DNA from 3 places in the Romboutsia sp. 1001713B170207_170306_H8 genome. Region 2 is predicted to be linked to each of the others. Evidence: a T-box and tRNA genes for the amino acid it is inferred to sense, from the RefSeq annotation. Region 2 holds a T-box; the other regions hold tRNA genes.
What was found. The T-box of region 2 lies ahead of asnS (asparagine--tRNA ligase). A T-box ahead of a tRNA ligase gene usually reads a tRNA of that ligase, here a tRNA-Asn.

Region 1: it encodes a tRNA-Asn, which carries the amino acid that the T-box ahead of asnS (asparagine--tRNA ligase) is inferred to sense. The anticodon was not compared.
Region 3: it encodes a tRNA-Asn, which carries the amino acid that the T-box ahead of asnS (asparagine--tRNA ligase) is inferred to sense. The anticodon was not compared.

Annotation. Positions count from the first base shown of each region.
Region 1 covers NZ_JADNAX010000013.1:25,611-36,847, forward strand. Annotated here, with positions in the region: gene I2A66_RS15175 (cupin domain-containing protein) at 1-229, shown strand, start outside; gene I2A66_RS15180 (MATE family efflux transporter) at 341-1,684, opposite strand; gene I2A66_RS15185 (HAD family hydrolase) at 1,883-2,692, opposite strand; gene I2A66_RS15190 (hypothetical protein) at 2,955-3,275, shown strand; tRNA gene I2A66_RS15195 (tRNA-Asn) at 3,436-3,511, shown strand; gene I2A66_RS15200 (ABC transporter ATP-binding protein) at 3,546-4,487, opposite strand; gene I2A66_RS15205 (ABC transporter ATP-binding protein) at 4,480-5,559, opposite strand; gene I2A66_RS15210 (ABC transporter permease) at 5,568-6,581, opposite strand; gene I2A66_RS15215 (ABC transporter permease) at 6,574-7,527, opposite strand; gene I2A66_RS15220 (peptide ABC transporter substrate-binding protein) at 7,612-9,234, opposite strand; partial or broken gene I2A66_RS17325 (DUF3786 domain-containing protein) at 9,419-10,024, opposite strand; gene I2A66_RS15235 (sensor histidine kinase) at 10,408-11,237, opposite strand, start outside.
Region 2 covers NZ_JADNAX010000003.1:448,341-459,577, forward strand. Annotated here, with positions in the region: gene I2A66_RS09285 (oligosaccharide flippase family protein) at 1-1,242, shown strand, start outside; gene I2A66_RS09290 (alpha/beta hydrolase) at 1,288-2,151, opposite strand; gene I2A66_RS09295 (zinc ribbon domain-containing protein) at 2,319-2,792, opposite strand; gene I2A66_RS09300 (hypothetical protein) at 2,808-4,136, opposite strand; gene I2A66_RS09305 (rhodanese-like domain-containing protein) at 4,237-4,539, opposite strand; gene asnS (asparagine--tRNA ligase) at 4,737-6,137, opposite strand; T-box leader at 6,197-6,429, opposite strand; gene I2A66_RS09315 (ligand-binding sensor domain-containing protein) at 6,598-9,780, shown strand; gene I2A66_RS09320 (hypothetical protein) at 9,867-10,268, shown strand; gene I2A66_RS09325 (CDIF630_02480 family spore surface protein) at 10,309-10,500, opposite strand; gene cspC (bile acid germinant receptor pseudoprotease CspC) at 10,620-11,237, opposite strand, start outside.
Region 3 covers NZ_JADNAX010000001.1:524,100-535,336, forward strand. Annotated here, with positions in the region: gene I2A66_RS02540 (cupin domain-containing protein) at 1-155, shown strand, start outside; gene I2A66_RS02545 (ABC transporter ATP-binding protein) at 409-1,176, shown strand; gene I2A66_RS02550 (ABC transporter permease) at 1,166-3,163, shown strand; gene I2A66_RS02555 (response regulator transcription factor) at 3,257-3,928, shown strand; gene I2A66_RS02560 (sensor histidine kinase) at 3,925-4,935, shown strand; gene I2A66_RS02565 (LytTR family DNA-binding domain-containing protein) at 5,106-5,561, shown strand; gene I2A66_RS02570 (LiaF transmembrane domain-containing protein) at 5,563-6,267, shown strand; gene I2A66_RS02575 (peptide deformylase) at 6,284-6,697, shown strand; tRNA gene I2A66_RS02580 (tRNA-Asn) at 6,737-6,812, opposite strand; gene I2A66_RS02585 (4Fe-4S binding protein) at 6,957-7,553, opposite strand; gene I2A66_RS02590 (4Fe-4S dicluster domain-containing protein) at 7,555-7,764, opposite strand; gene I2A66_RS02595 (VanZ family protein) at 8,266-8,769, opposite strand; gene I2A66_RS17465 (helix-turn-helix domain-containing protein) at 8,857-9,609, opposite strand; gene I2A66_RS17360 (hypothetical protein) at 9,740-9,868, shown strand; gene I2A66_RS02605 (RNA polymerase sigma factor) at 10,074-10,571, shown strand; gene I2A66_RS02610 (zf-HC2 domain-containing protein) at 10,564-11,103, shown strand; gene I2A66_RS02615 (YfjL-like protein) at 11,103-11,237, shown strand, end outside.

The sequences.
Region 1 (11,237 bases), on a different contig from region 2:
TATACATACATCATCTGGTACAGGACTTATAAAAATCGGTACTAGTCAGAATGAACTCGATTATCAAACATACATTAATAAAAATTCATCTGTTATAATACCTTCTTGTAAGTGGGTCACTATCTTAAACTTAGGAAATGTTCCACTTAAACTTTATATAACATATGCACCACCTGAATTCGCGAATAACACTATGCATGAAACTAAAACAGATTCACTTAAAAAATAAATACTGGATGGTTATATAACTTTATAATTGATATAAAATACCCATACATAATTATATATAATTATGTATGAGTATTTTTACTTTTATATACATATTCAATTGAAAACTATATTATTCATATCTAAAATTTTTACTTAACCAGTTACCTTTAGAGTAGTAAATAATTGTAAATATATTTGTAACTATCCATGTAATAGGATAGCTTAAGTAAACAATATTTATATCTTTATAATGAGATATCATAACACTTAGCCATAATATTCTAAGTCCACACATACATATAGTTCCAATTATCATAGGAATAAATGTTTCTCCAGCACCTCTCATTACGCCCATTAAAACTTCATTTATAGCATATATACTATAAATAGGTACTATCCAATATATAAACTTACTACCTTCATTAATTACATCTAAGTCTTTAGAGAAGATTCTTATAATATCACTTGCATTAAATAATATTATACTTCCTATGATAATAGTCAAAGAAACGCATATTATCATACTTATATTTTTTCCTAATTTTACTCTATCAAATTCACTTGCACCTACATTTTGACCTACAAAATTTGATACAGCTAAAGCAATAGCTGAAATTGGCATATATATAAATCCTTCAATCTTATAATATATTGTATATCCTGCCATTACATTTAACCCAAATATATTTACCTTTGATTGAACTATTATATTTGCAAAGCAAACTAAAACTGACTGTATACCAGTAGGTATACCTATTAATAAAATTTCTTTAAGAATCTTAAAATCTATTTTTATTTTATTAATAAATAATTTATACACTTCACTAGTTTTTATAAGCTTAATTAAAATTAATATAGAAGAAACAAATTGTGCAATAGTTGTTGCCATTGCTACTCCTGCTACACCAAGTTTAAATACAACTGCAAATACTATATCTAAAATTATATTTGTAATTCCTGATATTGCAAGGTAGTATAGAGGTGTCTTGGAATCTCCTACAGCCCTTAATATACCACTCCCCATATTAAATATCATCATAGGTATCATGCTTATAAAATATATCTTTATATATGTAATTGCAAATGTCAATACATTATCTGGTGTATTTATCCATCTTAAAAACATACCACCAAACGTTAAGCCTAAAACCATAAGTAAAAAGCCAGATATTAAACTAAGCGCTATTATAGTATGAACTGATTTATGTATTTTATCTTTATCATTTTTCCCAAAAGATTGAGAAATAATAACACTTGCTCCATTCGATATACCTATAAAAAAGTAAATCATAAATACTACTATTAAATTACATGACCCTACTGCCGCTAATGCATTTGCACCTACATATCTACCTACTATTGCAACATCTACTGTATTATATAGCTGTTGAAAAAGATTAGATATTAGTATAGGAATAGCAAATAAAGTAATCTGCTTTGCTATATTACCTTCAGTCATTTGATTACTTGTCATCTAAAATCCTCCCAATAAAAATAAAAAGCCAATGAGATTTTTAACTGTATAATTTGTAAAATCCCTTTGACTTTGATAATATTTCTCAATTATTAAATAATATATCATATTGCTTAAACTTATTCAATGTTTTTCTAATTAATAAAGTGATCTGCATAAAAAGTACTAAATTTTCATGAATCTCACTTTTTCATTTATTTATAAAGCATTTTCTTTTTGTAGTATATATTTTTCAATCCCTAAAGCTACACCATCATTATAAACTGTGTCTGTAATTTCTTTTGCATACTTTTTAACGTCATTATTAGCATTCCCCATTGCTATACCACACCCAACTGTTGATAGCATCTCGATATCATTTTCTCCATCTCCAAATGCATAAGTATTTTCTATAGGTACATTAATATATTCTAATGCTTTTAATATACCTGCTGCCTTTGTACTTTCTTTAAAGTACAATTCAAGATGTATCTGATTTATACTACTAAAATATCCATACTCTGGAAAATTATTTATAAACTTTACACATTTATTCATAGTATCCTTGCTAAGGCATAGCATCTCAACTTTATGAATATCAAGCTCTTCTAGGTTGTATTCTCTCTTAAAATACTTTTTAGACATACCCACTTTATCATAAAAATCATGTAATTCTTTATGTTCATTTTTTACATATGAGTATTTTTCACCTTCTAATACATATTGAATATTATCTTGATCTAATTTAGATACTAATTCTTTGATAAATTCATTATTCATAGGCTTACTATGAATCGTTTTTCCATCTATCATTACATGAGCACCATTAGCTAAAACAAATCCATCAAAACCAAAATCTCTTATTTCTTTGCTTAAAAAAGCATACGGCCTTCCTGTTGCAATAAATACATAATCTCCTCTTGATTGTAAATTACGTATTACTTCTTTTACCTTTGGTGTAATATCTCTAATACCTGCAAAACAATCTATTAAAGTTCCATCTATATCTAAAAATACCGCTTTTCTCATAATAATCCCCCTTCATTTTTTCTCATAATAATCCCCCTTCATTATTAGTCATTATCATTTTATATTTTGCTCTCTCTTTTACTATTTTATAGAAATAGAACTTTCTTGTCAATTTGAGAGGATTCCGCTAAAATAGTATTTACTATTATCATATATAGAATAAAGGGGAGTTTATATAAATAAAGTGAAAAAATATAGTTTAATATTTATTTTTATAATATTTTTAGAGATTGAATTATCAGTAAATTTTCTATTTAAACAAATGGATTCAAAGTTAACATCAATAGTAATGTATAATAATTCAATTAAAATCATGAACTCTATTTACAATATAGAGGATATAACCAATGTAGAGTTGCTTGATAAAGTAATACTTTCAGGAGGTTCAGGTAGTAATACTCCTAATACCAATAATGGATTTTATAAAGTTAATGGAGATAATTTTAAATCCAAAGTATGTATCCATAATAAAGTAAGCCCTTTTATAAGAGTTACTACTAAAGATTTGGTAATTATTTTTAATGAAAATAATTCAAATAAAACTAATGCAATTTATAAGGAGTTAGTAAAATTAGTAAAATAAGATAGTTTATAAAATAAAGTATATTTTTAATAGTAAAAAAGATCATCTTATATTGCTACTCATTAGTTTGTAATATAAAATATTAATAAAATTAAATAAACTAGTTATAATAATAACTGTAAGGGACAGTTAAAAAATTTCTATTTTATATAAAATATTTGGGAATATGGCTCAGTTGGTAGAGCAATTGACTGTTAATCAATGGGGCACAGGTTCGAGTCCTGTTATTCCCGCCAATAAAAAAACTCTTAGTTTAAACTAAGAGTTTTTTTATTTTGACTTAGCCACACTCACCCATTTTTTTAACTCCTCTTTTGTTGCTAAAACACTATGTGTACCTTCAATTAAATGCTCTACACCTTTAGAATAATCAACACCTTCTTCCTTTGCATCGTAACTAAATGTAACACGTTGTTTTTCAACAATAGGATTTGGAGAAGGAATAGCACTTAATAGTGATTTTGTATATGGATGAATAGGATTTGAGAATATCTCCTCTGTAGTACCAGTCTCTACAATATAACCCAAATGAAGAACTCCAATACGATCAGATATATACTTAACCATACTCAAATCATGTGCTATAAATAAATATGCCGTGTTAGTTTCTTTTTGAATTTTCTTCATAAGATTTACAACTTGAGCTTGTATTGACACATCTAGGGCAGATATTGCTTCATCTGCAATGATTAAATCAGGGTCCATAATCAAAGCTCTAGCAATTCCTATACGTTGTCTTTGCCCTCCAGAAAACTGATGAGGATATCTATATGCATGTTCTTTGCTTAATCCTACTTTTTCTAATATATTATATACTTTTTCATCTCGTTCTTGTTTTGATGCACACATTTTATGAATATCTAGTCCTTCTCCAATAATATCTAATACTTTTTTCCTTGGATTTAAACATGCCATAGGATCTTGGAATATCATTTGCATCTTAGTTCTAAGTATTTTTATTTCCTCATTACTCATTTTTCCTGATATATTTTTTCCATTAAATATTATATTTCCTGATGTTGGCTTATATAATCTAATTATGCTACGTCCTGTTGTAGATTTTCCAGAGCCAGATTCTCCAACAAGTCCATAGGTTTCTCCTGGATATATCTCAAAAGAAATACCATCTACTGCTTTTACCGTAAATTTACGATTAACTTTAAAGTGTTGCTTTAAATTTTCAACTATTAATAGTGGTTCCACATTACTCACTTAGACCAGCCTCCTTTCTCATTTTAAGTAGGCGTTTTTTTAAAGATTCTGGCATTTCTATATTTGGTGCATTTTCATGACATAACCAGCTAGCTACACGATGAGTTCCTCCTACATTAAATATTGGGGCTTCTTTTCGATAATCAATATTTAATGCATAAAAGTTTCTAGGAGCAAAGGCTTCACCATCTATTTTTTGTATAAGATTAGGAGGTGTTCCTGGAATAGTGTATAACTCATCATCTTCCGTTTCTAAATCAGGCATAGCGCTAAGTAGCCCCCAAGTATATGGATGTCTTGGATCATAAAATACTTCTTCTATACTTCCTTTTTCAATAATTTTTCCTGCATACATAACAGCAACATAATCGGCTACCTTAGCTACAGCTCCTAAATCATGAGTAATATATATTACAGATAAATTTCTTTCCACTTGAATTTTTTTAATAAGTTCAAGTATTTTAGCTTGTATTGTAACATCTAAGGCTGTTGTTGGTTCATCACAAATCAATACCTCAGGCTCACAGCTAAGTGCAATAGCTATGACTATTCTTTGGCGCATACCACCACTTAATTGATGTGGATAATTTTTCATACGTTTTTTAGCATCTACAATTCCAACTTCCTCTAAAAGATTTACTGCTTTATTAAAAGCTTCTTCTTTTGATAAATGATGATATATCATAGCTTCCATAACTTGTTTTCCTATTGTCATAGTAGGATCTAAGCTTGTCATAGGATCTTGGAATACCATTGCAATACGTCTACCACAAATATTTTTCCCCATCTCTTTTTTACTTAATTTGACTATATCTTCTACAACTAAGTTACCATCATTTTCTTTATCATATGTAAACTCAATCAATCCACTTTTAATCACTCCATTTGAGCTTATATTTCCCATAATTGCCTTTGTTGTTACTGATTTACCAGAACCTGATTCTCCGACAATGGCTATAGTTTCACCTTTGAATAAATCCAATTTAATACCTCGAATAGCATCTATCATTCCTCTTCCTGTTTTAAAAGATATTGAAATATCTCTAATTTTTAATACTCTTTGTTTTCCCATAATAACACCTACATTTCTTTCATTTTTGGATCAAACGCATCTCTAAGTCCATCAGCCATAAGGTTAAAACTTAGCATCAATAAAGCAAGAATTATAACTGGAATAATAACCATATATTGAGATACTAAAATAGATTTATATCCTTCATTAATAAGTGTCCCAAGTGATGCAGTAGGAGCTGGTATTCCAAGACCTATAAAAGCTAAGAATGCTTCATAAAATATTGCATTTGGTATAGAAAACATTGACATAATTATCAATTGACCAAAAATATTTGGAAGAACTTCTTTAAATATTATGAAAAAGTCACCTGCTCCAAGAGTTCTAGATGCTAAAATAAATTCTTGTTCTTTTATTTTTAAAACTTGAGCTCTTGTAATACGGGCCATGCCAATCCATCCAGTTAGCATTAAAGCTAAAATTATTGTATATAAAGAAGGCTTAAATATTAGCATTAATAATACTAAAATTACTAAACTTGGTATACTATTTATAATTTCTTGGAAACGTTGCATTACATTATCTACAACACCTCCAAAATATCCACTAATAAGCCCATATAACATTCCAATAAAAATATCAATAAACACAGCTGCTATTGCAACATATAAAGAAATTCTGCAACCTGACCATACACGAGTCCATAAATCACGTCCTAGTGTATCCGTACCAAAATAATGATATGTATCTTTAAAATCAGGGTTATCATATTTATTTACATTATTTACCTCACCATCAAATATACCAATTTTCTCTATAATAGGAATTCTAGGTGCCATTGATTGCTCACTAGTTGAAACTTTATCAAATTTATATTTACTAATCATAGGACATATAATAGCAAGAGCAACAATAACTAAAATACATATACCACCAATCATAGCTCCTTTATTATCCGTAAAACGATTTAAAACATCTTTAAAAAAAGGAGTATCAGGAATGACTTCATCTTTATTAATATCATGTTTATCTCTAACTAACTCAAAATCATCATTTTTAAATTCATATTTTTCACTACTCATTGCTACTCCCCTTTCCTAGTCTAATTCTTGGATCTATTATTCCGTATAAAATATCAACTAATAACATAATTACCACATACATAACACTGTATATAAAAGCTACTGCCATTGTAACATTATAGTCATTTACAGTTATAGCTTGAACTAACAAACTTCCAAGACCTGGAATACCACATATTTGTTCAATTACCATACTTCCTGTCATAAGGGCTACTAAAATTGGCGCAAGAACAGTAATTATAGGAACAAGAGTATTTCTAAGAGCATGTTTTTTTATTAATGTTCTTCTGTCTAATCCCTTAGACTCTGCTAAAAGTATATAATCACTTTCCATAACTTCAATCATCTCACTTCTTGTAAATCTAGCTACATTAGCAATTACAGAAACAGAAAGCGCTATTACTGGTATAATTGCAGATTTTATTGGATGTGAAGAATTATAAAGTATTGGTAGTGCAGGCATTTTTACTCCAAATATAATAAGTAAAATTAAACAAAATACAAAAGATGGAATGCTAACACCAAAAACTGCAACTACTGTAGATAACGAATCCAAAACTGTATTACGATTAAGAGCTGCAAATATCCCTAATAAAATTCCTAAAATCGTACCTAATATTACAGCTGCTAATCCTATACCAAAACTAATTGATATACGAGGTAAAACAAGACTTGATACTGGAAGATTTCTTGAAATACCATAAGAAATTCCAAAATCACCACTTAACATATTTTTAAAATACACTACAAATTGCTCCCATATAGGTTTGTCAAATCCATATTTAACATAAATTAAAGCTTTTTGTGTTTCTGTTAACTTTTCATCATTAAAAGGTGTACCTGGCATAAATTTTAGCATAACAAATAGTACAAATACTATTATCATAAGTGTAATAGCTGACATAACTAATCTTTTGCCAATATATTTAAGCGTCGATTTATCCATAAATTCCCCTACTTTCTATTCCTAATAAACAAACACATTATGGAAAAACACCACAATGTGTCTGTATATAATACTTAATTTCTATTACTCAACTATCTCAACATTTTTATAGATATATGGTACACCCACAGCATGAGTTTCAATACCTTTTACATTTTCGCTTATTAAGCTAGCTCCTCCAACTTGGAATATAGGAGCCACTGGATAGTCTTGCATACAGATACCTTCAGCATCTTTTAATAACTGCCATCTAGTTTCCATATTTTGTTCATTGCTAGCTTCTTTAATCTTCTCATCATATTCTGCACTAGAGTAATCTCCATAGTTATATGAGTTACCAGTAGTCATTAAATAAAGATAAGTCGTAGGGTCAGCATAGTCAGGACCCCAACGAGTTAATGATATGTCGAAATCACGTGCTTTTTGCATTTCTATACGATTATTCTTTTCTTGAGCTACCATTTCAATAATAAGCCCCTCAAGTGTTGATTGTAAATTAGATTGAAGGTATTCAGCTGCAGATTTTGCAGGATCTGCATTATCAAATAACATAGAAAGTGTAATTGACTCTACTCCTAATTCTTTAAGTCCAGCTTCCCAAGCTTTTTTAGCTTCTTCTACATTTGTTTCAATATAAGTAGGTGCTGTTTCTCTATAATCTTTTCCATCTGGACCTGTTGTAAGTTCAGTAGGAACAAAACCATTAGCAACTATAGAACCATCTTTTAATACATTATTTACTAAGTCTTCTTTATCAATTGCTAAAGAAATAGCTTTTCTAATATTAGCATTTGCTAAATACTCATTTGCATAGTTGTACTGGAAGTACCATAAATAACCTTCTAACACTTCTGTGTATGTACTTGAGCCTTTATATTTATCAACTAAATCTTTATTTAACTTAGTAAAATTAACGTCTCCACTTTCAAATGCTAAAGCAGAACTTGATAAATCTTTTACAATATTGAATACTAACTTATCAACCTTAACTGCATCTGCATCATAATAAGATTCATTCTTTTCTAAAACGTACTTACTACCAGTTTCCCAACTAGTCATTTTGTAAGCACCGCATGCAAGCATATTTTCTGGTGTTAATGCGTATTGATCACCTTTTTCTGTTGCAAATGCCTCATTTATTGGATAGAATACAGGAAAAGACATTAAGCTTTCAAAGTATGCACAAGGCTTAGAAAGTGTTATTTCTAAAGTAGTATCATTTATAGCTTTTACCCCTAGTTCACTTGCTTCTTTTTCTCCAGAAGTTACGGCATCTGCATTAGCAATACATGCTCCATCTTCACCATATAAATAATTGTACTCTGCATCAGCGCTTGAAGCTGTTCTTTGCCAAGCATATACAAAGTCATTTGCAGTTACTGTTGTTCCATTATCCCACTTAGCATCTTTTAACTCGTAAGTATAAGTTAATCCATCTTCACTTATCTTTGCTTTATCCTTAGCTAATGCAGGAATAATATTTCCGTCTGCATCTACTGTTAACAATCCATCAACTGTAGCTTGAATTGCCTCAAAAGATGATCCGTCTGTAGCATAGCTTGAATCCATCGATATAATATCTAATTCTTTTGCTAAAGTAACTGTTTTTCCATCAAATGAATCATTTGATGAGCTACAAGCGACTAAAGAAAATACCATTGTCAATGAACATAATGTTACTAATATTTTTTTAAACCTTCTTTTCATTGTACGTCCCCCTATTTAATATATATATTAATTGTATATTTATGTTTTAAAAAGGTTAATTATTTTTCTTAATTTTCTGAATTTTTATTAAATTCCAATTTTTTAGCTTTACTCTATACTAATACTAAAAGACATAGGTATAATTAAGACTTTGTAATTATATCTATGACTTATTATAATTTATTTAATTAACTAGTTTATTAGATATAGAATACCCTATTCCAATTACCGTTTCTATATGTACTAAATATGATATTGATGAGTCATATAAGATAGTAGCATTAGGTGAAATTTCATCGTCACCTTCCCATATTGCTATGCAGATACTTATTTTAGGAAGTATTTTAAATTCATATCCTTTATCACCTAATTTAATATATTTTGCTCCTAAGTTTACTACTCATTTTTCAAATTCATCAATGTTATACCCAAATATATTTATAAGTTTTTTTATTGATGTATTATAAAAAGCTGGATAAAATAACGCCCCTCCATTTGGAATTTCTTTTAAGCTTACCCATTTATTAGTTTTGTTTATATTTTCAGTTGAGTATGTAAGATAGTTTAATATAATTATAGAGTCATCAATTAGTGGCTCATGTTTATCTTTTTCTCTATGTATTGTTTCAGTTTCAATGTCTAATATGTAATCTTCATTTAAAAAATTTACAATAAATTGCTTGCTTTCTTTGTTATACTTTACATCTAGCCTTTTTGATATATCAAATGGATCTAGTTTTTTTAATCTATACCATTCATTTTTATATGCAACTTTATAATTACTTTCCATATATAATCTCCCTTACCCCTATATAATAATTTTATAATTTTTATATTAATTCTTGTAACCTACGATATCCTTTCATAGTATCATCCTTCATTTTCTCGTTACATATAAAATAATTATTTTTCAATTTTACAATAATATATGTCTACTAGTAATATATTTTTCATATTGTTTTCTATGTTAATTTATTTATTTTATCAATATAACATATCTTATTATAAAAATATCATTTCTAATAGAAAAATTCATATACAATAATTTCTTTTTTATATATTATCTTTATTTCTACTAGGTATTTTTACTTTTATTTTATTAACTATACTCTCTAAATTATTACTCAATAATTTAGCTCTTCAATTGTTATATATAATTATTTGTTATATTATTTACTCACTGTATACAGGAAGTACTATTATAAACTCACTCCCTAAACCAACTTTACTATTTACATATATATATCCACCATGAAGTGCAATAAGTTGTTTAGTTATAGTAAGTCCCAGTCCACTTCCACCTTTTTGTTCGGAATTTTTATCTACCACTTGATTAAATCTATCAAAAATTATATTTTGATTTTCTTCACTAATACCTATTCCATTATCTTTTACAACTATCTTTACTTTATCACCTAAGTCCTCTATTAATACTTCAATTAATCCTCCTTTCGGTGTAAATTTAACAGCATTGCCAACTAAATTTATAATACACCTTTCTATATCAAATTTATCACATCTAATTGACTTTTCTTCTACATCAGTATCAAAAATCAATTTAAGTCCTTTTTCTTCTATATAATCTTTCATATCAAGAACTGTTTCTTCAACCAAATAAACTATATCTTCTCTTTGTTTATGTATTATATAGTTATTATTTTCAATCTTTGTATAATCAATTAAATTGTTTATTAATCCCAATAATCTATTGCAGTTTCTATCCATTATATCCATATAATAAGAAAGTTTTTCAATAGTTATAAATTTATCATTTTTAATAAATGATCTTATTAATTGATTTATACTACTTAATACATTCAAAGGAGTTCTCAGCTCATGTGATAGATTAATAAAGTAATTATTTTTATTTTTTTCTAATTCTAGTACTTGATTGAACAATTGTTCATTTTTATCCATTTCTTTTCTTAACTCATAAGTTCTTTTATTAACTAATCTATCTAACTTTTTAACCTTATTTGCATATGCATATATTGCTAAAATTA
Region 2 (11,237 bases):
AGCAATGTATGGATAAAAGATTCTAGAGCAATAATGTCCCTTAAAATTTTAGCATTTAGCATGCCTTTTGTTGGTATATGTTGCTGCTTTGCAGGTTACTTTTATGGTGTTCGAAAAGTCATGAAGAGTGTTACATCCGATATTGTAGAAGTTTTTACTATGATGTTAATTATATGTTTGTTTGTAGGTAAATTCATACCTCTAGGATTAGACTATACATGTGCTTTAGTATCAATTGGTATGACTTCAGGTTCTATACTTTCTGCTATATATTCTTATTTATTATATTTATTTGAAAAAAAGAAAAAATCAACCAGCGTATTATCTTTAAATAATAAATGTTCTTTATTAGATATAAGTTCAATTTCTTTACCCATAGCATTTAGCGCATATGTTCAAACTTCTTTAAGAACAGTCGAAGATATACTTATTCCAAATGCACTTAGGTCATATGGATCATCTAATGAGTCTTCCATAGCTATATTTGGTATGATAAAAGGTATGGTTATGCCAATACTTAATTTTCCATCTATATTTTTAGCTTCTTTTTCAACACTTATCATACCTGAAATAGCTGAATCAAATGCTTTACATAAAAATAAAAGAGTTAATTACATAATTTCAAAAGTTTTTAAGTTTACGCTTTTAATAGCATTATTTGCAACAGGTCTATTTATGATATTTTCAAAAGAACTAGGATTAGCTATTTATAATAACACTGAAAGTGGATTTATGATGAGAATATTAGCTCCTCTTATACCTTTAATGTATCTTGATAGAATTGTTGACGGTAGTTTGAATGCTTTAAACCAACAAATGTATACCTTAAAATATAATCTCATGGACATGGTTCTTCGAATTATTATTATTTTGGGATTTATCCCCAAAAGTGGAATTGAAGGTTTTATACTAGTACTTTTTGCTAGTACCATATTTAATGCTTCCTTAAGTATAAACAGACTTTTAAAAGTTACTAATTTAGAGTTTGATTTAATAGATTGGGTTATTAAGCCAATTATATGCATCATTATTTCTAGTTATACAATTAAGTTCACTTTTTCACTGTTAAATTTAGAATCTCTTCTTATATTACAAGTCCTAGCTGATCTGATTTTATACTTAGCTCTTTTATTTATTATTAGATGTATTAGGTTTAAAGATATAAAATGGTTCACTGATGCATTTAAGAATGACATAAAAAAAGTCGATTGGAACAGTGTTAATCTATACAAAAAACTTTAAAATAAAAAATGCTTGGTTTTAGCCCAAGCATTTTTTATTTATAATTTAATTTATCTTATTCATAAATCTTATAATATTTTTTGATGCTACATCTATTTGCTCTTCCCTACTTATTATCGATGTTTGATCTCCTTTTTGTTCACCATAATCACCGAATTGAGCATGATTAGCTCCTTCAATTTCCACATAAGTAGTATCTGTAGGTAATTTTTCTTTTGAGTTTATTAGATTTTCAAAATTAACTACACCATCTTTACTTCCCCAAATAGAAATTACTTCTTTGCCCATATCTTTAAGTTCTGTTCCCATTGGATAAGATGCCAACAATACAACACCATCTATCATATTATTTTCACTTGCTAGTTTAGCTGCCATAGTTCCACCTAGTGAATGTCCACCTATAACCCATGTTTTTATATTACTATATTCATCTATTACAGATTCACCTTTTTTATAAGACAATATAGCTAAATTAAGAGGCATTTTTACTATAACTACTTCATATCCCTCACTTGCAATTTCCTTACATAATGGAGCATAAGCTTCGGGTTCAACCTTAGCTCCTGGATAGAATATAAATCCTTTTGTCGGGTTTATATTTTTAGGTGTGAATGTTATATATTTTCCTACATTTACTTCTACTGAACTATCGCTTACAAGTGAATTTTCTGCTAAGGATTGTGGCTTATAGCTGTCACTAGCCCATATAAAAAAACCAACTATACTAATAATTAAAACCCCTAAAATTAACTTTAATATATTATTTTTTATTCTTCTTGACTTTTCATTTTGTTCTTGAATATATACTTCATTTCTTAATTCATCGTAAAGCAAAGGCCTTTCTAATTCCATAGTTATGCTAAAAGTATCGTCTAAATTATGTCCTTTGGACTTTACATCTTTTTTCATACACTACCTCCCACCAATCTAAATACATCTTATAGTTTATCATATCTACTATGTTTTTTCATCTCATAAAATATTTCAAATTAATTACAAATCTTAATAAAAAAGACTAACACACATATTTATATATACGGTATTAGTCTTTTATTTGTTAAAAATCAAATATTATTTTAATAATTTAATTCTACTTTTTTACCACAACATACACAATAATTAGAGTCTGCATCAATTTCAGTCTCACATAAGTCACATATTATAGTCTCTTCTTCATATATGTCTTCTACATTTTTTCCACATACAGAACAAAACTTATCTTGATCTTTTATTGTGTTTCCACATTCACATTTATTAATACGATTCAAACTTTCTAATTTTTCTAATTCTAAATTAGACTTATATATAAATTTATCTAGTTCTATAATCTCATTAGAGATTTCATTAAAGTCATCATCTCTTAAATATCCGTCTCTTATCTTCTGATATGATAAAGTCCCCATTTCTATTAATAATAAAGTTTTTTTGTCTTCAGCTTCATTTATTAAATTATTTATTCTAACTTTCTCTCTATAATTTTCTCTTCCACTTTTATCTTTTAATATTTTTTCTTTCATATTTGAAAATCTATCACTTTCTATATTTTTCATTTTTATCCTCCGTTACTAATTAAATATATTTAACTTATATCCCATTAAAGATATTACAAAACTATATATAAATGTAATTATCATCGATTCTATTAATCCAAATCCCATTACTGATGCTGTCGCAAAATTACTAAAACTTAATCCATCAGTACCTACGTTTAACATTAATTTTGTTGTTATAGATAATGTTCCAATTAATATAGCATAAAAAGAGCTCATTAATATAATAGGTTTTATACCTTTTTCTTTTCCATACTTACTTTCTAATTTGCAAGCTGATACTATTATTACTAATGTTGATAAGAAAAACATAGCTATTAGCATTAAATTTATAGTTGAATATAAATCTGAACTTATTAAATTTCCAAATGATAATACTTTATTTCCAATACTTACAGGAACAAAATTTCCAAATGACCATATATAAACTGATAATTGAGCTATTATTACCAATTTACTAAATATATCAGTATAGCTAGACATTCCTAAACTATACAGATAACTTTTATCAACAATAGTCAATATAAATATTATTATAAATGTACATATATAACCTACTAACAACATGTTTATAGCTCTTTTAAATATTTCTAGGTACATATTATCATCTTCATATTCTCTTCTATAAAGAACTACATATGTAGGTAAAAAACCTAATATAAATCCTTTTATTGCCATTTCTAGTGCTCCAAAACTAAATTGATTAGCATATCCATACTGCATCATGTTATACGAATAGTTAATCTTTATTCTACTGATTAAAGCTAAAATAAATAATATAATCCCATAAGAAATACCAACACCTAAAGAATTCCTAAATACATCTTTAATGTTCTTAATATTTTTTTTATTAAAAATCAAATTAGATATAGCTATTGATATTATAGGTAATATAGCAAAAACAACTAGACCAAGTTTTAGTTCATTTCCACTCCACCCCATCATAGTTGATTTATAATAAGTTAAAGAACCTAAGTTTAAACCTAATAATATATGTATTGGGTTTACTAAATCGTCTATATTAGAAATATAATCACTAATTATATTTTTTCCTAATATTGATATTATAAATAATATAAATGTTGCAAATGTAGCTGTAATTAAGGTTTTAGGCATATTAAAATAGTTAATAATGTCTTTATAATTCCAACTTACAGTAACATCTTTAGTATAAATTGATGTTTCTTCTAAATTAAACCCACAATATTTACAATAAATGTCAATATCATAAATATGCCTGTCACATTTAGGACAATTTTCTATCTTTAATTTTCTCCTTTTAATATCATTATTTTTTGTTTTTCTAGTCATAACACCGTTAATCTTAGAATAGTTATTATACATACCGATCCTCCAACTGCTAAAATTATTAAATTTATTATACAAAAAAATACTTAACTATAGCTTAACTGAAAGCTTTAATTAAGTATTTATATATATTTTTCTATATCACATAGTCTATTATTCCCATTTCTAAATTATATAGATCATCATAACCTTCCATTGAAAGCAAATTACATGCTGTAATACTTCTATGACCACTTCTACAATACACTATTATCTTTTTATCTCTATATTTTTCAATATCATCCATATTAAAAAATAACTCTTGTAATGGTATGTTTACTGCTCCCTCTATTTTATACTCACTAAATTCTTCTTTAGTTCTAACATCTAAAAGTAAACATTCTTTCTCACTTTCTAATAGATTCTTCAATTCATATTTATTTATATTAGTGTAATTCATAATTCACCTCATTCATTCAAAATTTATATCTATTATATACCCAATTTTAATCTATTAAATCTAACCTTCTCTTATCGTAAAATATAAATCGTTATATTCAATTAAATAATAAAAATCACTGAAATATAAATTAAGTCAAACTTACATTTCAGTGATTTTTTAATTTAAAATAATTTTTAATAAATTTTTATATAAATTTAGAACTCAGCATTTCTTGGAGTACGTGGGAATGGTATTACATCTCTTATATTTGACATACCAGTTAAGTACATTATCATTCTCTCAAATCCTAAACCAAATCCAGAATGAGTAGCTGTTCCATACTTTCTAAGCTCTAAGTACCACCAATAATCTTCCTCTTTTAATCCTAGTTCTTTAATTCTTTCTAATAATACGTCTTCTCTTTCTTCTCTTTGAGAACCACCAACTATTTCTCCAACACCTGGAACTAATAAGTCCATCGCTCTAACAGTTTTTCCATCTTCATTCATTCTCATATAGAATGCTTTTATATCTTTTGGATAATCAGTTACAAATACAGGTGCATTAAATACTTGCTCTGTTATATATCTTTCATGTTCAGTTTGTAAGTCATCTCCCCAAGTAACTGGATATTCAAATTCTACTCCTGATTTAGTTAATATTTCTACAGCTTCAGTATATGTAATTCTCTTGAATGGAGAGTTAAGTACATTATTTAATCTTTCAAATAAGCCTTTATCTATAAAGCTATTGAAGAATTCCATTTCTTCTGGAGCATTCTCCATAACATAGCTTATTATGTATTTTATCATATCTTCAGCAAGTTCCATATCATCTTCTAAATCACCAAATGCTATTTCTGGTTCTATCATCCAGAATTCAGATGCATGTCTTGCAGTAAATGAGTTTTCCGCTCTAAATGTTGGTCCAAATGTGTAAACATTTCTAAATGCAAGAGCCATTATTTCGGCATTTAATTGACCACTAACTGTTAAGTTAGCTTCTTTTCCAAAGAAGTCTTTAGAGTAATCCACATTTCCATCTTCTGTTTTAGGAACATTGTTTAAATCCATAGTTGTTAATCTAAACATTTCCCCTGCACCCTCACAGTCACTTCCTGTTATTATTGGAGAGTGAGAGTATACAAAGTTTCTTTCTTGGAAGAATTTGTGTATAGCATATGCTGTTAAACTTCTTACTCTAAATACAGCAGAGAATGTGTTACTTCTTGGTCTTAAGTGCGCTATTGTTCTTAAGTACTCAAGCGTATGTCTCTTCTTTTGTAATGGATATGAGCTGTCTGATTCACCTTCTACTATAACATTTGCTGCATGTATTTCTATTGGTTGCTTAGCTCCTTCAGTTGACACAACTTCTCCTTCAACTATTATTGATGAGCTTATTGGTAACTTAGTTATTTCTTTAAAGTTTTCTAATTTATCATCAGATAAAATTATTTGCATGTTCTTAAAGAAACTTCCGTCATTTAATTCTATAAATCCAAAGTTTTTTGATCCTCTAGATGTTCTTATCCAACCTGCTACCTTTACAGTTTTACCAATATACTCATTTTGGTTTCTGTATAGTTCTTTTACAGTCACAAATTGTTTTTGCATTTTGTATTTCCTCCCTATTTTAGTTATTATTAAAAATAAAAAAAGCCTTTCATCCCATATAAAGGGACGAAAGACTATACTCTCGCGGTACCACCCTAATTGTCAAAATATGACCTCTTAGTTAAGCTATGCTTATGATCGTAACGGGATCATCCGTCTAGGCCTACTTGCTATCGCTTTCGGGTAGAGACTCCGAGATGTTCTTCAATATAAATTTCGTATTGGGCTCACACCTTATCCCAACTCTCTGAAAACTAAATTTTATATCTACTCTTCTCATCATAGTCTTTAGTTCTAGTATTACTATATTGTAAGAAGATTATACCAACTTCTAAAATTTTAGTCAATATCTTTATTTTTTTATGTTTTTTACATTTTATTACTCAATTATAATTTATTAATTTCCTATTTTTTGATATAGTCTAATTATAGATTACATAATAAGCTCTCGAGGTGAATAATGACAAAGAACATAAAAAGTTTTATAGATAAATTTTTATTAGCTTTATTTATTATTATTTTAAGTCCAGTTTTATCTTATGCTAATACTCCTGATAACATAAATTTCAGAAGTATTACAATTGAAGATGGGTTATCCCAATCTACAGTAGAAACTATTTTTCAAGATAGCAATGGCTATATTTGGATAGGAACTAATGATGGTTTAAATAAATACAATGGATATAACTTTGAAAAATATACTCACGATATTTATAATAAAAATACCATTAGCAGCAATTATATTGTAGATATAATTGAAGATAATGAAGGATATGTATGGGTATCTACTATAAATGGTTTAAATAAAATAAATACTAAAAATGATAATATTACTAGATATTTTTCAGAGTCTAATAATGGAACACTGTCAAATGACCGCATATGCGAAATTTTAGTTACTAAAGCTGGTGATATATTAGTTACTACCTCAAATGGGTTAAACTTATATAATAAAAATACAGATTCATTTGAAAGGATTTTAAATAATAATAATGATTTACCTACACAGTATATACACTCAATAGAAGAGGATTCTAATGGTGATATCTGGCTTGGTACTCAAAGTGGTTTAGTTAAACTAGACAAAAACCTAAAGAAAATTAAAGAATTTACTAATAATAATATAAATACTATCTCAGACTATCCTATATATAGACTCTATAATGACAATAAATATATATGGATTGCTACCTTAGGATCTGGCTTATTTAAAATAGATATTGATACTTATGAGTTTAAAGTTTATACAAATACAAATTCAAATAATTCTATTCCTAGTAATTTTATAAGAGATATACTAAGAGATTCTAATGGCAACTTATGGATAAATACACAGGGAGGATTATCTAAATATAATACAGAAAACGATAACTTTATAAATTATAAAAATAAAATTTATGACCAAAATAGCCTTATAGATGATAAAACCTACTGTTTAATAGAAGATAAAAGTGGATTAATTTGGGTTGGAACATATAAAGGGATTTCTATTTTCGACCCTAATAATAACTTTCAACATTATAAGTATGATCCCTTTGATAAAAATTCTTTAAGCAGTAATATGATACATGGAATTTATGAAGATGATGATGAGTATATTTGGGTTGGTACTAGTTTAACAGGTGTAAACATAATAAATAAAAAAAATGATGATCGTTACTTTTTAACTAGTGAAAATAGTAGTTTATGCGATAATACTATACAAGATATAACAGGCCTAAACAATGAAATTTATATAGGTACTTCAAATGGGCTTACTATTGTTAATAAAAATTCTAAAACGATCCAAAACTTTTCAGTTGAAGATGGATTACCTGTTAATATGATAAAATCATTATTTGTTGATAGCAAAAACTACCTTTGGATTGGAACAAATGTAGGTTTAGCTGTTATGAATATTGAAACTAAAGAAATAACTAATATAACAAATTATCTTATAAAAAATTCTATAAGTGATTTATTTATAAGAGATATTTATGAAAGTAAAAACGGAAAATATTATATAGGTTGTTTTCTAGATGGAGGGTTAGTAGAACTAAATCCCAAAGATAATTCTATTAAAGTATATAAGAATATAGAAGATGATAATACTAGTATAACTAACAATTCAATTAGAAGTATAACTGAAGATATGTTTGGTAATATAGTTATAGGAACTAGTCATGGTCTAAATATTTTTGATACTAGTACAGAAAAGTTTACTCACTATACAACTAACGATGGATTACCTAATAATAATATTTATGGTATTTTAATCGACTCTAACAATAATTTTTGGATGAGTACTAATAGCGGGATCTCTAAATTCAATACAAAAACTAAAGTGTTTGAAAATTATACAGTTATAGATGGACTTCAAAGTAATGAGTTTAATGGAAAGTCATACTTTAAAAATAAAAATGGAGATTTTTATTTTGGTGGTATAAATGGATTTAATATATTCAAACCTAAAGATATTAATACTTCTAAATATAAACCTAATGTAATATTCAATAAGTTTGAAGTTAAAGGTTTAAATTATAAAGATATCTCTAATCGTAAATTTGAATCTACTGAGAATAATATTACTTTAAGTTTTTTTGTTGATGATTATAAAAATTTAGACGGTGTGCAATATTATTATATGCTTGAGGGTTCTGATAACGATTGGGTATTATCTCATACTAACAAAATAGTTTATGCTAATTTATCACCTGGAAAATATACTTTTAAAGTTAAGGCTTTAAGTTACAATGGCATAATGAGTGACGAAAATAAAGTTTCATTTATTATAAAGCCCCCTTTTTGGAAAAGTAAGTTAGCAATCTTAGGATACATTATATTTACACTAATTATTATTAAATTTAATATGACAAAAGTTAAAAGGCTAGATAACTTAGTTGAAAATAGAACTAAAGAACTAAAATCTGAAATGAAAAAAAATAAAAAGTTATTTAATAAATTAATTACATTAGAAAAGAATAAAAATAACTACTTTGTTAATTTATCTCACGAACTTAGAACTCCACTAAATGTAATTAACGGTACTGGTCAATTAATAAGAGACTTTAACAGAAAAAATGAGCTAACACCTGATAAACTTGATTACTATATGGATATAATGGGAAGAAACTGTACACGTCTGTTAAATATAATTAATAATATAATAGATACTAGCAAACTTCAAAGTAACAGCTATATTATCAATAAAAAAGAAGAAGATATTGTATTTATAGTCGAAGAAACTATATTAGGATTAAAAGATTATATAGAAAGTAAAGGTATAGAATTTACTATAGATACTATGATAGAAGAAAAAATTATTGAGTGTGACAGATATGAAATAGAAAGATGTATTGTAAATTTAATTGGTAATGCAGTGAAGTTTACGCCACCTGGAGGAAAAATTGATGTATTTATAAATGATTTAGATGACTATATTCAAATCAGCGTAAAAGATACTGGTATAGGCATAAGTCAAAGAAATATTGATAAAATTTTTGATAAGTTTAATCAAGTTATAGATTCTACATCTGAAGTAAAAGGTGGTAGTGGTCTAGGACTTACTATAACTAAACATCTAATAGAACTTCATAATGGAAAAATATCTGTTGAAAGTGAAATCGGTAAAGGTAGTACATTTATAATAACTTTACCCAGTTAAATAAAAATATATAATTATAGGGTTTATATTTCATTTGATATAAACCCTATATTTTTGTCAATAATACTAATTAAGAGGTGATATATTTGAAGTATTGTTTACTCTTTTTATTAGTATTATTTTTTATTGCTCCTAATGTAGACAATAATAAATCTATATCTCAAGTTTTCAGAGATGGATTTTATGATTATATAACTTGTTTAGATGAAGTTTCTAGTTATGCATATAAAAATATACCTTTAGTATCAAAACTTTATGAAATTCCTTATAAAAATGCTTATAATAAAATAATGTCAGATAGAACATTTACTAAGCATCTCGTTGTTTCCGGAGAAACAATAGATGATATTATAAAAAAATATAATTATGATATTAGTAATGAAGACTTAAAATATTTTAGAAAAATTGTATATAAAGAAAATATAAATATTATATCAGATGACTACAATATAGAAGCAGGGCAATATATAGTTGTTCCTTCTCAATAAAAGGGTTATCTAATTAGATAGCCCTTTTATTTTAATTATATTAAGTTCTACTTCCATTATCTACCCAATCTTTAGCTTGTAATGTATTTTCTTCAGATGGTATATTAACATTAGTTTCTGAATATACATCATGGGCATCTGCAAATGGTGCATTTATAGCTCTATCAAGAGCTTGTTTTAAATCTAATCTACGATTATTTTCACCATTTAATGCTTTAGCTTTATCCTGCATCAAAGTCACCACCTCTTGTTGCCTTTTTAATTATTATTAACTTTTTTTTGTGATAAATTCACATTATTACAAATTACATATATTTTAATATATAGTAAAATATATTATCTTTTTTAAATTCATAGATTATTTGCTATAGCTTCTATTGTTGATCTTAAATTTAAAATTCCATATCCTTGAGAATCATTTGGATATGTGTATATAGGACTTTTAGTTGCTCCAAGCATTAAGTATGTTTTTAAAACTTGAGTAAATAAAGAGTTTCTTTGATATCCTCCTTCTAGTGATATATATTCCATAATTAATGCTAAAACTCCACATGTTAATGAACTACTTACACCAGTTCCTGTAGATTTTATATATTCTTGATTTATAAACGTAGATATAATATCTACTCCAGGAGCAACTATATCAGGTTTTATTGTAGTTCTAGCTCTTATAGGACCTTTTGATGATCCAATCCACATACTATTAGTTTTGTCATTAAATGCTCCTACTGTTATTACACTATCAGTTGCTCCATATAAAGTTATAGTTGTAAATGAATTTGGGTCCAAAAACTTAGTATTGCTAGAAATTAAGTTACCATTTGGTAAATACAAATCAAATTCACCAGTTGTCACAAATTCTGGAAATGTTCTTATTGTCCAAATACCTGGCTTTATATTATTTATTTTTATATACACTTCTCCATTACCAGATAAAAGCCATGGATATATTGCTTGTATTTCATAAGT
Region 3 (11,237 bases), on a different contig from region 2:
CTTATGTTCTTGAAGGAGAAGCTACTGTATATCTTGATAATGAGGAGTTTACTATGAGTAAGGGTGATAGTATAAAGATATCAGCAGGAATTAATCATAGATGGGAAAATAACACAAATGAAGATGTGAAAGTTATTTTTGCTGTTATACTATAACAATTTTAAGATGAGATTAATAGAGCTTAGCATTTTATGTTAAGCTCTATTAAAGTATTTCTAATAATCATATCTACACTTTAGTATATATAAATCAAAAGAATTCAAATATATAAGAATATATCTAAAATAATCTTTTAAAATTAGTTTACATTACAAAAATGTAATGGTAATGAAATATACATTCATATCTAAAAAAATAAAACGCGTTTATAATAAATTTATGATAAATAAACAAAGGAGATAAAATAAAATGAAAAATGTATTAAGTGTAGAAAGTGTAGAAAAGTATTATGGAAATAAAGACAATGTTACAAAAGCTATAGATAATATAAGTTTTAAAGTTAGTGAAGGTGAGTTTGTTGGAATAATGGGGCCTAGTGGAAGTGGTAAGACAACATTACTTAACTGTATATCAACAATAGACAATGTAACAACAGGAAAAATAATAATAAATGATAATGATATTACAAGATTAAAATCTAACAAATTAGATAAGTTTAGACAAGATGAACTTGGATTTATATTCCAAGATTTTAACTTATTAGATACACTTACTGCTTATGAAAACATAGCATTAGCATTAACAATAAAAGGAGAAAAAACTTCTCTTATAGATTCAAAAATAAAAGAAGTGGCAAAATATTTAGAAATTGAAAAAATATTAAATAAATATCCTTATCAAATGTCAGGAGGACAAAAGCAAAGAGTAGCATCAGCTAGGGCTATAGTAACTAATCCATCATTAATTCTTGCTGATGAACCAACAGGAGCATTAGATTCAAAATCAGCTAGATTATTACTTGAAAGATTTGAAGATTTAAATAAATCTTTAAAATCAACTATATTAATGGTAACTCATGATGCTTTTACTGCAAGTTATGCTCATAGAATATTATTTATAAAAGATGGAAAAATCTTTACAGAATTAGTAAGAGGAAGTGACTCAAGAAAAGAGTTCTTTAGTAGAATTATGGAAGTTATTTCTCTAATAGGAGGGGATGACAACAATGTATTCTAATATGGCATTAAAAAATGTGAAAAAAAGCTTTAAAGATTATAGTATATATTTTTTAACATTAACATTAGCAGTTTGTATATTTTATAGCTTTAATTCTATAGAATCACAAAAAGCTATGATACAGATGAATGCTTCAGGTAAAGAATATACAGAAACTCTTGTTAAGATAATATCTTATGTATCTGTATTTGTAGCTTTTATATTAGGAAGTCTTATTCTTTATGCTAATAACTTTTTAATAAAAAAGAGAAAAAAAGAACTAGGAATTTATATGACATTAGGTATGTCAAAAAATAAAATATCTAGAATTTTAATACTAGAAACTATAATAGTTGGAATACTGTCATTAATAAGTGGTTTAGTATTAGGATTAATAGCTTCTCAAGGTTTATCAATACTTGTATCAAAGCTATTTGAATTTCAAATGTCAGGATATACTTTTATAATATCGAAAACAGCTATTCTTAAGACTATTTTATATTTTGGAATAATGTTTTTAGTAGTAATGATATTTAATTCTTTCGTAATATCAAAATATAAAATAATTGATTTATTAACAGTTGGAAGAAAAACAGAAGAAATAAAATTTAGAAATCCATTTGTATATTTAGTTACATTTATTTTATGTGTAATTTCATTAGGTTTAGCGTATAAGTTTATTATAGATATAAATTTAAATATAAATGATAGCAGATTTCTTATGTCAATAGGACTGGGGGTAATAGGTACACTTTTATTTTTCTTTAGCTTATCAGGATTTATTTTATATATTGTAAAGAAAAATAAAAGTATTTATTTCAGAGGACTAAATATATTTATAGTGAAGCAAATAAATAGTAAAGTTAATACAAACTTTATATCAATGTCAGTAATTTGTTTAATGCTGTTTATAACTACTGTTATGTTATCAACAGGATTTAGCTTTAAGAAAGCTTTAGAATCAGGGCTAGAAGAAGCTACTCCATTTGATGCTAGTGCATATATGTATGTTAGTCCACAGGATAAAGCACAAGATATAGAAAAATCCCTTGAATATATAGGTGTAAAATTTGATAAGGACGATAAAGTAGCTTATTATAATGAATATATGGATGGAAGTAAAATATATGATATTTTTAATGTAAATGATATTTCACAAAATATGAATTATGAAGTGGAATATATAAAAGTATCAGACTATAACAAAATAATGGAATTAGACAATGAAAAGATAGTAGATTTAAAAGAAAATGAAGTATTAATTACATCTAACTTTTCAAGAGTATTACCAGTAATAGAAAATTATATGAAAGATAATAATACTATCAAAATTCAAAACAAAACTTATAATATAAAAAATAAAGAAGTTATAGAACATAACTTGAAGACTGAGTTTATGAAAACTAATCTGTTAACTGTTATAGTAAATGATAAACTATGCGATGATATGAATATATCTTCAAGCTCTGTAAATGTTAATTTTGCAGGGAATAATAAGGAAAAACGTGAAGCTGATTTTACTAATGCAATATATTCATACAAAACTGAAGATACAGATTATGATAAAATAGGATTTGTAATGGGAACTAGTAGAGATGAAATTTATGAAGGAAATAAAGGTACAACTACTATTGTATTATTCGTAGGAATCTATATTGGAATAGTATTTTTAATAAGTAGTATGGCAGTTCTTGCTCTTCAACAATTAAGTGAAGCAAGTGACAGTATGGATAGATATACTTCATTAAGAAAATTAGGAGTTAATATGAAAGGAATAAATAAGACTATATTTATACAAACTTTAGTTTACTTTAGTATTCCAGTATTATTATCAGTAGTGCATTCAGTTGTAGGAATAAAAGTTGCAAATCAATTTATATCAATGTATGATCAACCCGATATAGGAGTAGCATCTTTTATAACCGCAGGAATTTTTATAGTTGTATATATAATATATTTCTATACAACTTATGTAGGGTATAAAAATATAGTAAAAAACAATATATAAACCTTATAAAATCTATTTAAAGTAGTAAACTATTTTAAATAGATTTTTTTGGTATAATAAACTACAAGATAGTATTTAGGAGTGATTAAATATATGGAAAAAATAATAATAGTTGAAGATGATGAAATAATTAGAGATGAGCTTAAAAATTTTTTAAATAAATATGGATATGAAGTGATTGCACCAAAAGAATTTGAAGATATAGTTAAGTTTATTTTAGATGAGAATGCTAACTTAGTTTTATTGGATATAAATTTACCAATTTTCGATGGATACTACATATGTAGAGAAGTTAGAAAAGAGTCAGATGTGCCAATAATAGTTGTAACAAGTAGAGATAGTGATATGGATGAATTAATGAGTATGAATTTAGGTGCTGATGATTTTGTAACAAAGCCTTATAATACCCAAATACTATTGGCAAGGATATCAGCATTATTAAAAAGAAGTGGATGTAATGTAACTTCAAGTAATATATTAACTTATAAAGACCTTAAGTTAAATTTATCAAATGCAACGATTACATATAAGGACAAAGAAATTGAATTAACTAAAAATGAAGTTAAAATACTTTCTTATATGATAAATAATAAAGGACAAATTATATCTAGAGATTTGCTGATGGAGCACTTATGGAACTCAGATTATTTTGTAGATGATAGTACATTAAATGTTAATATAGCAAGACTTCGTAAGAAATTAGATGAAGTAGGAATGGAAAATATCATAGAAACAAGAAGAGGACTAGGTTATATAATGCCATGAAAATATTAAATTACATAAAAGATAAAGGGATATTCTTAAGTATAAATCTACTTATTTTTATAATAACTGCATTTATTATGTATTTGATAAATACAAGTGTAGTTATAATTTTTAGTGTATTTTGTATATGGTTTTTCCCTTTATTAAGCTATATGTTAATAGAGTTTTTTAAATATAAAAGATATTTTAATTCTGTTAAAAATATACTAGAAAACTTAGATAAAAAATACTTATTACCTGAAGTCATAGATGATCCAAATTTTATTGAAGGTATACAAATGAATAATATATTTAAAATATTAAGTAGAGATATGCATGAACATGTTAAATATTATAGGGTTATGCAAGAAGAATATAGAGAGTATATTGAAATGTGGGTTCATGAAATAAAGACACCTATGGCATCAAGTAAGCTTTTAATAGAAAATAATAACAATGATATTACAAGAAAGATTAATACTCAACTGGATAGAATAGAAAATTTTGTAGAACAAGTATTATACTATTCTAGAAGTGATGAGGTTGGTAAGGATTATATTATAAAGAAAGTAGAGTTATCTACAGTTGTAAAAAGTGTAATTAATAAAAATAAAAGAGACTTTATAAATAAAAGAATAAGGTTACAACTAGATGATATTAATGAGACTATATATACTGATGTAAAATGGGTTGAATTTATATTGAATCAAATAATAGGAAACTCTATTAAATACTCAAAATTAGAAGATGCTAAGATAAGTATCAGTTCAAAAAAAGTAGATAATTCAATAGTATTAATTATAGAAGATAATGGTGTAGGTATTATTGAAAAGGATGTAAATAAAGTATTTGAAAAAGGATTTACAGGAGAAAATGGTAGAAAATTTGGTAAGAGCACAGGTATAGGTTTATACTTATGTAAGAAACTTTGCGATAAATTAGGTTTAGGATTAAATTTAAAATCAACTGTAAATGAAGGAACTAGTTTAAGTATAGTATTTCCTATATATGAAAACTTAACTAATTAGTATATAAATTTTATATGTTAAAATCACTCTTATTAAATAGTAAGAGTGATTTTTTTATTTACTAAAAGTATCTAGTTTTAACGTCTTACTACTATAAATTTACCTCTTAGTCAAAATTCGTTTACACAAAAATATTAAAGGATATAATTAATACTGTGGAGAGTGGATAAATGAAAATACGAATTGAAATTGATGAAAAAATAAAAGAAGACGAAGTTATTATAAAATGTAGTAAGTTAACTGATGAGATAAATAAAATACAAGGCATGTTAAAAGAAATAATATCTAAAAAAAGTAGTATGGTATTTTACAAAGATAATATAGAGTATTTTATTTCTTTAGAAGAAATACTTTTCTTTGAAACTGAGGCAAGTATTATATTTGCACATACAGTAAATGATGTATACCAAGTAAAATATAAGCTTTATGAATTAGAAGAAATTTTACCAAATAATTTTATGAGGGTTTCAAAGTCTACGATTTTAAATGTCGATTATATTTATTCAATAACAAGAAATCTTACAGCATCAAGTATAGTTGAATTTCAACATACCCATAAAAAGGTGTATGTGTCGAGAAACTATTATAAGCCTTTAAAATTTAAGTTGTTAGAAAAGAGGAGATAGTATGAGAAAAGAAAGAATATTTTGGGGTGTGCTACTTATACTTGGAAGTATATCGCTAATAGTTAATAAATTAGGATATTTTGGTGATATCAATATGGTTAGTATAATAATTAGCATTGTATTAATTGGAATTATGATAAAAAGTATATTTTATAAAAGTTTTGCAGGTATTTTATTTCCACTTGCTTTTATATGTATAATTTTTGATGATAAGCTTGGACTTACTGCAATTACTCCGTGGACAGTTTTAATTGCAGCAGCTTTAGGTAGTGCAGGACTTTCAATGATTTTTCATAAAAAACCTAAGTGGTATGATTATAAACAAAACTATAATTGGAAGGAAGACAACTACGATACTATAGATTTTGAAGATGATAATCGTATTAGACTTGATACTAGCTTTGGTGGTAGTATAAAATATATTAATACAGAAAGTTTTGAAAGAGCTGATTTAAGTTGTAGTTTTGGATCTATGAAAATTTATTTTGATAATTCAAAGTTGAAAAATGGACGAGGTGTTATCAAGTTAGAAGCTTCTTTTGCAGGAGTGGAGCTTTATATACCTAAAACTTGGACTGTTGAAGATAGAACCAGTCAAGCTTTTGGAGGACTTAGTGAGAAAAATAAAAACTTTCCAAGCAAAGATGATATACTAACTTTAGTTGGTTATATTAGTTTTGCTGGTGTTGAAATAATTTATATATAGAAAGGCTTTAATAAATATGGTAAAAGAAATTGTAAGAGATATATTATTTTTAGAACAAAAATCAGAACTTGCAACAAAGGAAGATGCACAAGTTATAAATGATTTAGTAGATACACTAAGAGTAAATTTAGATAGATGTGTAGGATTAGCAGCTAATATGATTGGAGTTAAAAAGCGTATATTAGTATTTACTATAGGTGGAGGAATTATAGTTCCTATGGTAAATCCAGTTATATTAAAAAAAGAAAATAGCTATGAAGCAGAAGAAAGCTGTTTATCTTTAGATGGATTTAGAAAAACTATAAGATATGAAACTATAGAAGTAGAATATTTTGATGTGAATTTTGAAAAGAAAAAACAAGTATTTAAAGGATTCCCTGCACAAATTATACAGCATGAAATGGATCACTTTGAAGGGATTATAATATAATAAAAAAACTCTTAGCTTATAAACTAAGAGTTTTTTTATTGGCGGGAATAACAGGGCTCGAACCTGTGACCCATTGATTAACAGTCAATTGCTCTACCAACTGAGCCATATTCCCGTGTCTTTATAATAAGTAGAAATTATCTACTTGATCTTTACAGTTATTATTGTAACCGGTTTATTTAAATTTATTAATATTTTTTTCAATAAACTTCTTATCTTTAATTAGATAATATTAATCTAATTTATAAGCTATTTTTATTTATATAGTAGTGCTCTTTTCAGGATTGTATTTAGCTTTTGATATTAACTGAGTCATTGTACCCATTGGGCAATATACACACCAAGATCTTGGCTTAAATAGAAGCATGGTTATTATGCCTAAAATAGTAGATGTAAGCATCATACTATAAAATCCAAATGCAAACTGAGCAACCCATGGTGCAACAATACTAGTATCAACCCAATTCCAAGGTACCTTAAAAGTCCAAAGTAATTTAATAACTTCTTTTAAATTACTAGCACCTATAAATACTAGATAAGTATTAAATAACATAACTACAAACATAGTCATAAAAAATGTTAAAAATCCATATCGAAAATATTTGCTTCTTAAAAACTTAGGTATATCTTTATATCTAGACAATTTTAACTTATCACCTATTAAATTTAATAATTGACCTCTACCACAGTAAGTATTACAATATGTTTTTCCATGACCAGAAATTGAGATTATTAAAGGTATTAAAAAGCATAGAAGCCCTAACCATGCAAATAGTATATTAAATAGTCCAAGTATTAAGTAAGTTGCACTTATAATCCACATGTAATCTGTAAATGATTTTTTCTTATTTTTCATATTAAGCTTCTACCTCCACTTTTTCAATTTTTATAATACAAGCAGGACAAGCTTTTGCACATTTACCACAACCAACGCATTTATCAGAGTTTATTTGTGCAAACACACCTTGTTCTATGTGTATAATTTGTAGTGGACATACTTTTGTGCATGTGCCACATGCCACACAATATTCTTTATCAATTACAGCTTTTCTTTTTATTTTTGCCATCAATTATCCCTCCATATAACTTATTGATATTATTATATAGATTTATTGATATAGGTTCTGTGACTAAATCACATAAATGTTTCAATATAAGTGATATATATCATGGAGTAATTCAATAATATTTATATTTACTTCAACTTACTCTTGTTTTGATTTTTTTAAACTAGCCATAGTTTTTTCATCCTCATCTAAAATACTAAGAATATGCCTAGCTCCATTAATATATATTTTACCTGCATCGGTTAAAAGTAATTTTCCATTATGTCGATAAAATAAAGGAGGTATACCTTCTTTTTTTAATTTGGCTAAATGTTGAGATAGAGCAGCTTGTAATACATAAAATTTTGCAGTAGAGAATCCTTTTGTAGATGATAAGGCATGGGGGAAGTATTTAGATGAAAAAATGGATGAGATGATTAAATTTATGGAAGATAGTAAAAATAATTAAGAAATAAAAAGTCCAGCAATATTATATGCTGGACTTCAATTTGTAAAATATTATTAATTTAATAATAACAAAATATATAACAAGCATACTAATCCAACTGTAGCAATAAAAGCAAGTGTGTTAAATATACTAACAGTTTTACTTTTAAAGACTTTACTAGATATAGAGTATATTCCAATACCTATTACCCCACCTAAAGTATTTCCTATAAGATCTGTTATATCTGTTGCTCCAATAGCAAAGATAAATTGTAAAACTTCAACAGATAAACTAATTAAAAAAGCTACTGAAGTTTTTTTAGTAAAAGACCAATCTTGTTTTAACATACATGTGTAAATTCCAACAGGAACGAATACCAGTATATTATTAATAATTTCACTGATATATATTTTTCCGTTAACAATAACTGAGCCAGAAAAAGGAATTATATTAATACTTCTATTGTTATCAATCTCACTAAATGATAAATTCATTTTAAATAAAATAATCCATATTAATATACAAAAATATATTGCAGACAAAATCATAGTTAAATTAAGTTGTTTTTTATTTTTCATTTAAGTTCTCCTAAATATTTAATTATAGTATAAAAATATAAAATATCTTTCATTTTGATTAAACTCAGTAAATAAATGACAAAAAATTTAATCAAAACTTATTCTATAATATTTATGGCGATATTCTTTAGGCGTAAGACCTGTTTCATTTTTAAATACGCGAATAAAGTAACTTTGAGAGCTAAAAGAAAGATATGAGCTAATATCTGAATAGGAATAATCCGAGAATTTCAACATATTTTTAGCTGCTTCAATGCGTTTTTTTATTATGTAATTAGTAATAGTAATTCCAACTTCTTTTTTAAAAAGAGTAGAAAGGTAGCTAGGATTTAAATCAACATACTCTGCAAGTTTAGTAACATTGATAACTTCATTTAAGTGATAATAAACATAATCCATGCATAGAACAATTGGTTTAGAGTAAATATTTTTCTTTTGTAACTCATTCATATGTTTAGTAAAAAAAGTAAACATTTCTGTATGTATATCTTTTACCTCATTAGTACTTTTACATTTATCTATTTTTTGTATAAATAAATCGCTAGCATTATAAGCTGTTTCTGGTTCCATTCCACCTTCTATTGCAAAACGAGTTGCTAATGTAATAGATGCAACAAATAAATATTTTATATTATTAATAGGATTATCTGAAAGTACACCTACTGTTGAAGATGAGAACATTTTTATACTTTCTTCAATAGCCTTTATTTTGCCTTCTTTTAGATATTCATATTGAAGCATCTCCTCATCATAGGTATGATGTCTATATTCATTTTCTCTATTTATAAATGCCATATATTCAAGTTGCTTTTTATTTATAGATTTATTTTTACTAATCACTATTACCAACTCCTTTTATGTGAGAATTATACCATAGAACTAATAAATTTATTATAAATATTTTATTGAGAATGATATATTGAAGTAAATAAATTATTTAATAAATATGGTGTTGGATAGGAGAATTATTATGAGAAAAGTTTCAGAAAGCATAAAAGATATTTTGAAGAAAAATTTAATAAACTTAATACCTTTTGAAGAAAATCAACTGTATAAAGAAATTTATATAGATTTTCTAAAAGAGATGATATATAAGTAAAGTAGATAGAATTATATTAACAAAAAATAGCCCTAATAAATAAGGGCTATTTTTAATTTTAATCAAGATTTAACAATAATGTCTTTTATGATAATGATAGATAGCTTAGAATTTAAATGTGTATATAAAATAAAAATAATAAATTTATTTATAAAAAGTGTAACGAAATGAGTTTTTTTATCACTAATATCATGAAAGGAGATTTATGTTACTAAAAAAAATATACGAAGAATATAAGCAAGATGTATTTAAATATCTTGTAACCTTAACATATGATACCTCACTTTCAGAAGATTTAGTGTCTGAAACTTTTCTAGGTGCATTAAAGTCATTATATAAATTTAAAGGAGAATGTAGTATTAAAACATGGCTTTTTTCAATTGCAAGAAATAAATGGTACGAGTATTTACGCAAACAAAAGCCAACTATTTCTATAGATGACTTAGCTTATAACTACCTTTTAAGTGAAAATGATTTAGATGGTTCTTTAATAAAAAAGGAACTTGCAAGTAAAATAAATACATTACTTGATAATGAATCATCTAGAACAAAAGATATTATTTTTATGAGAATTGAGGGATACTCATATTTTGAAATAGGAAAAAAGTACAATATATCTGAAGGCTCTGCAAGAGTAATAGATTATAGAACTAAAAAGAAAATTAAAGATACTTTGATGAAGGAAGGAGTAGTATATGAATAAAATATCATGCGATATTTGTATGGATCTAATTCCATTAGTGAAGGATAAAGTAGCTAGTGAAGATAGTCAAAATGCAGTAATTAAGCATATAGATAAATGTAGTCAGTGTAGAAGTTTATTTAATGAAACTAATACCAAAAATCATAATATAGATGATAAAAAAATTATATCTAAAATAAAAAAACAACTTATACTGGTATCAGTTATATTAGTTATACTAGGCTCATTTATAGGTATAGCAATTACTGAAAGTGAAAATATGTTTTACAATATACTAATTATGCCTACCATAGGAGCTTTATCATACTTTGCTCTTAGAAAAAAATCATACATTACCTTAGTAACCATGTTTGCTTTTACATATGTATATAATTTAATTAAATATATAATAGGTGGCATATTTGATAAATCTCAATTGTTATCATATATAACAGCTCCTATATTGTGGGCTATAATATATACCGGACTTTGTGCTATTGGGATTTTAATTGGATTTTTACTTTATATTGCGTTAAAAAAGGAGAAAAAATAATGAAAAAATCTATAAAAATTTTATCAGGGGGATTAGCTTTTTTATTAATAATAGTTATACTGTACTTTGCAAATGGTTTATTAGGAAATCCTATATCTAAGACAGTAGCAAATAATGTGTCCAAAGAATATATA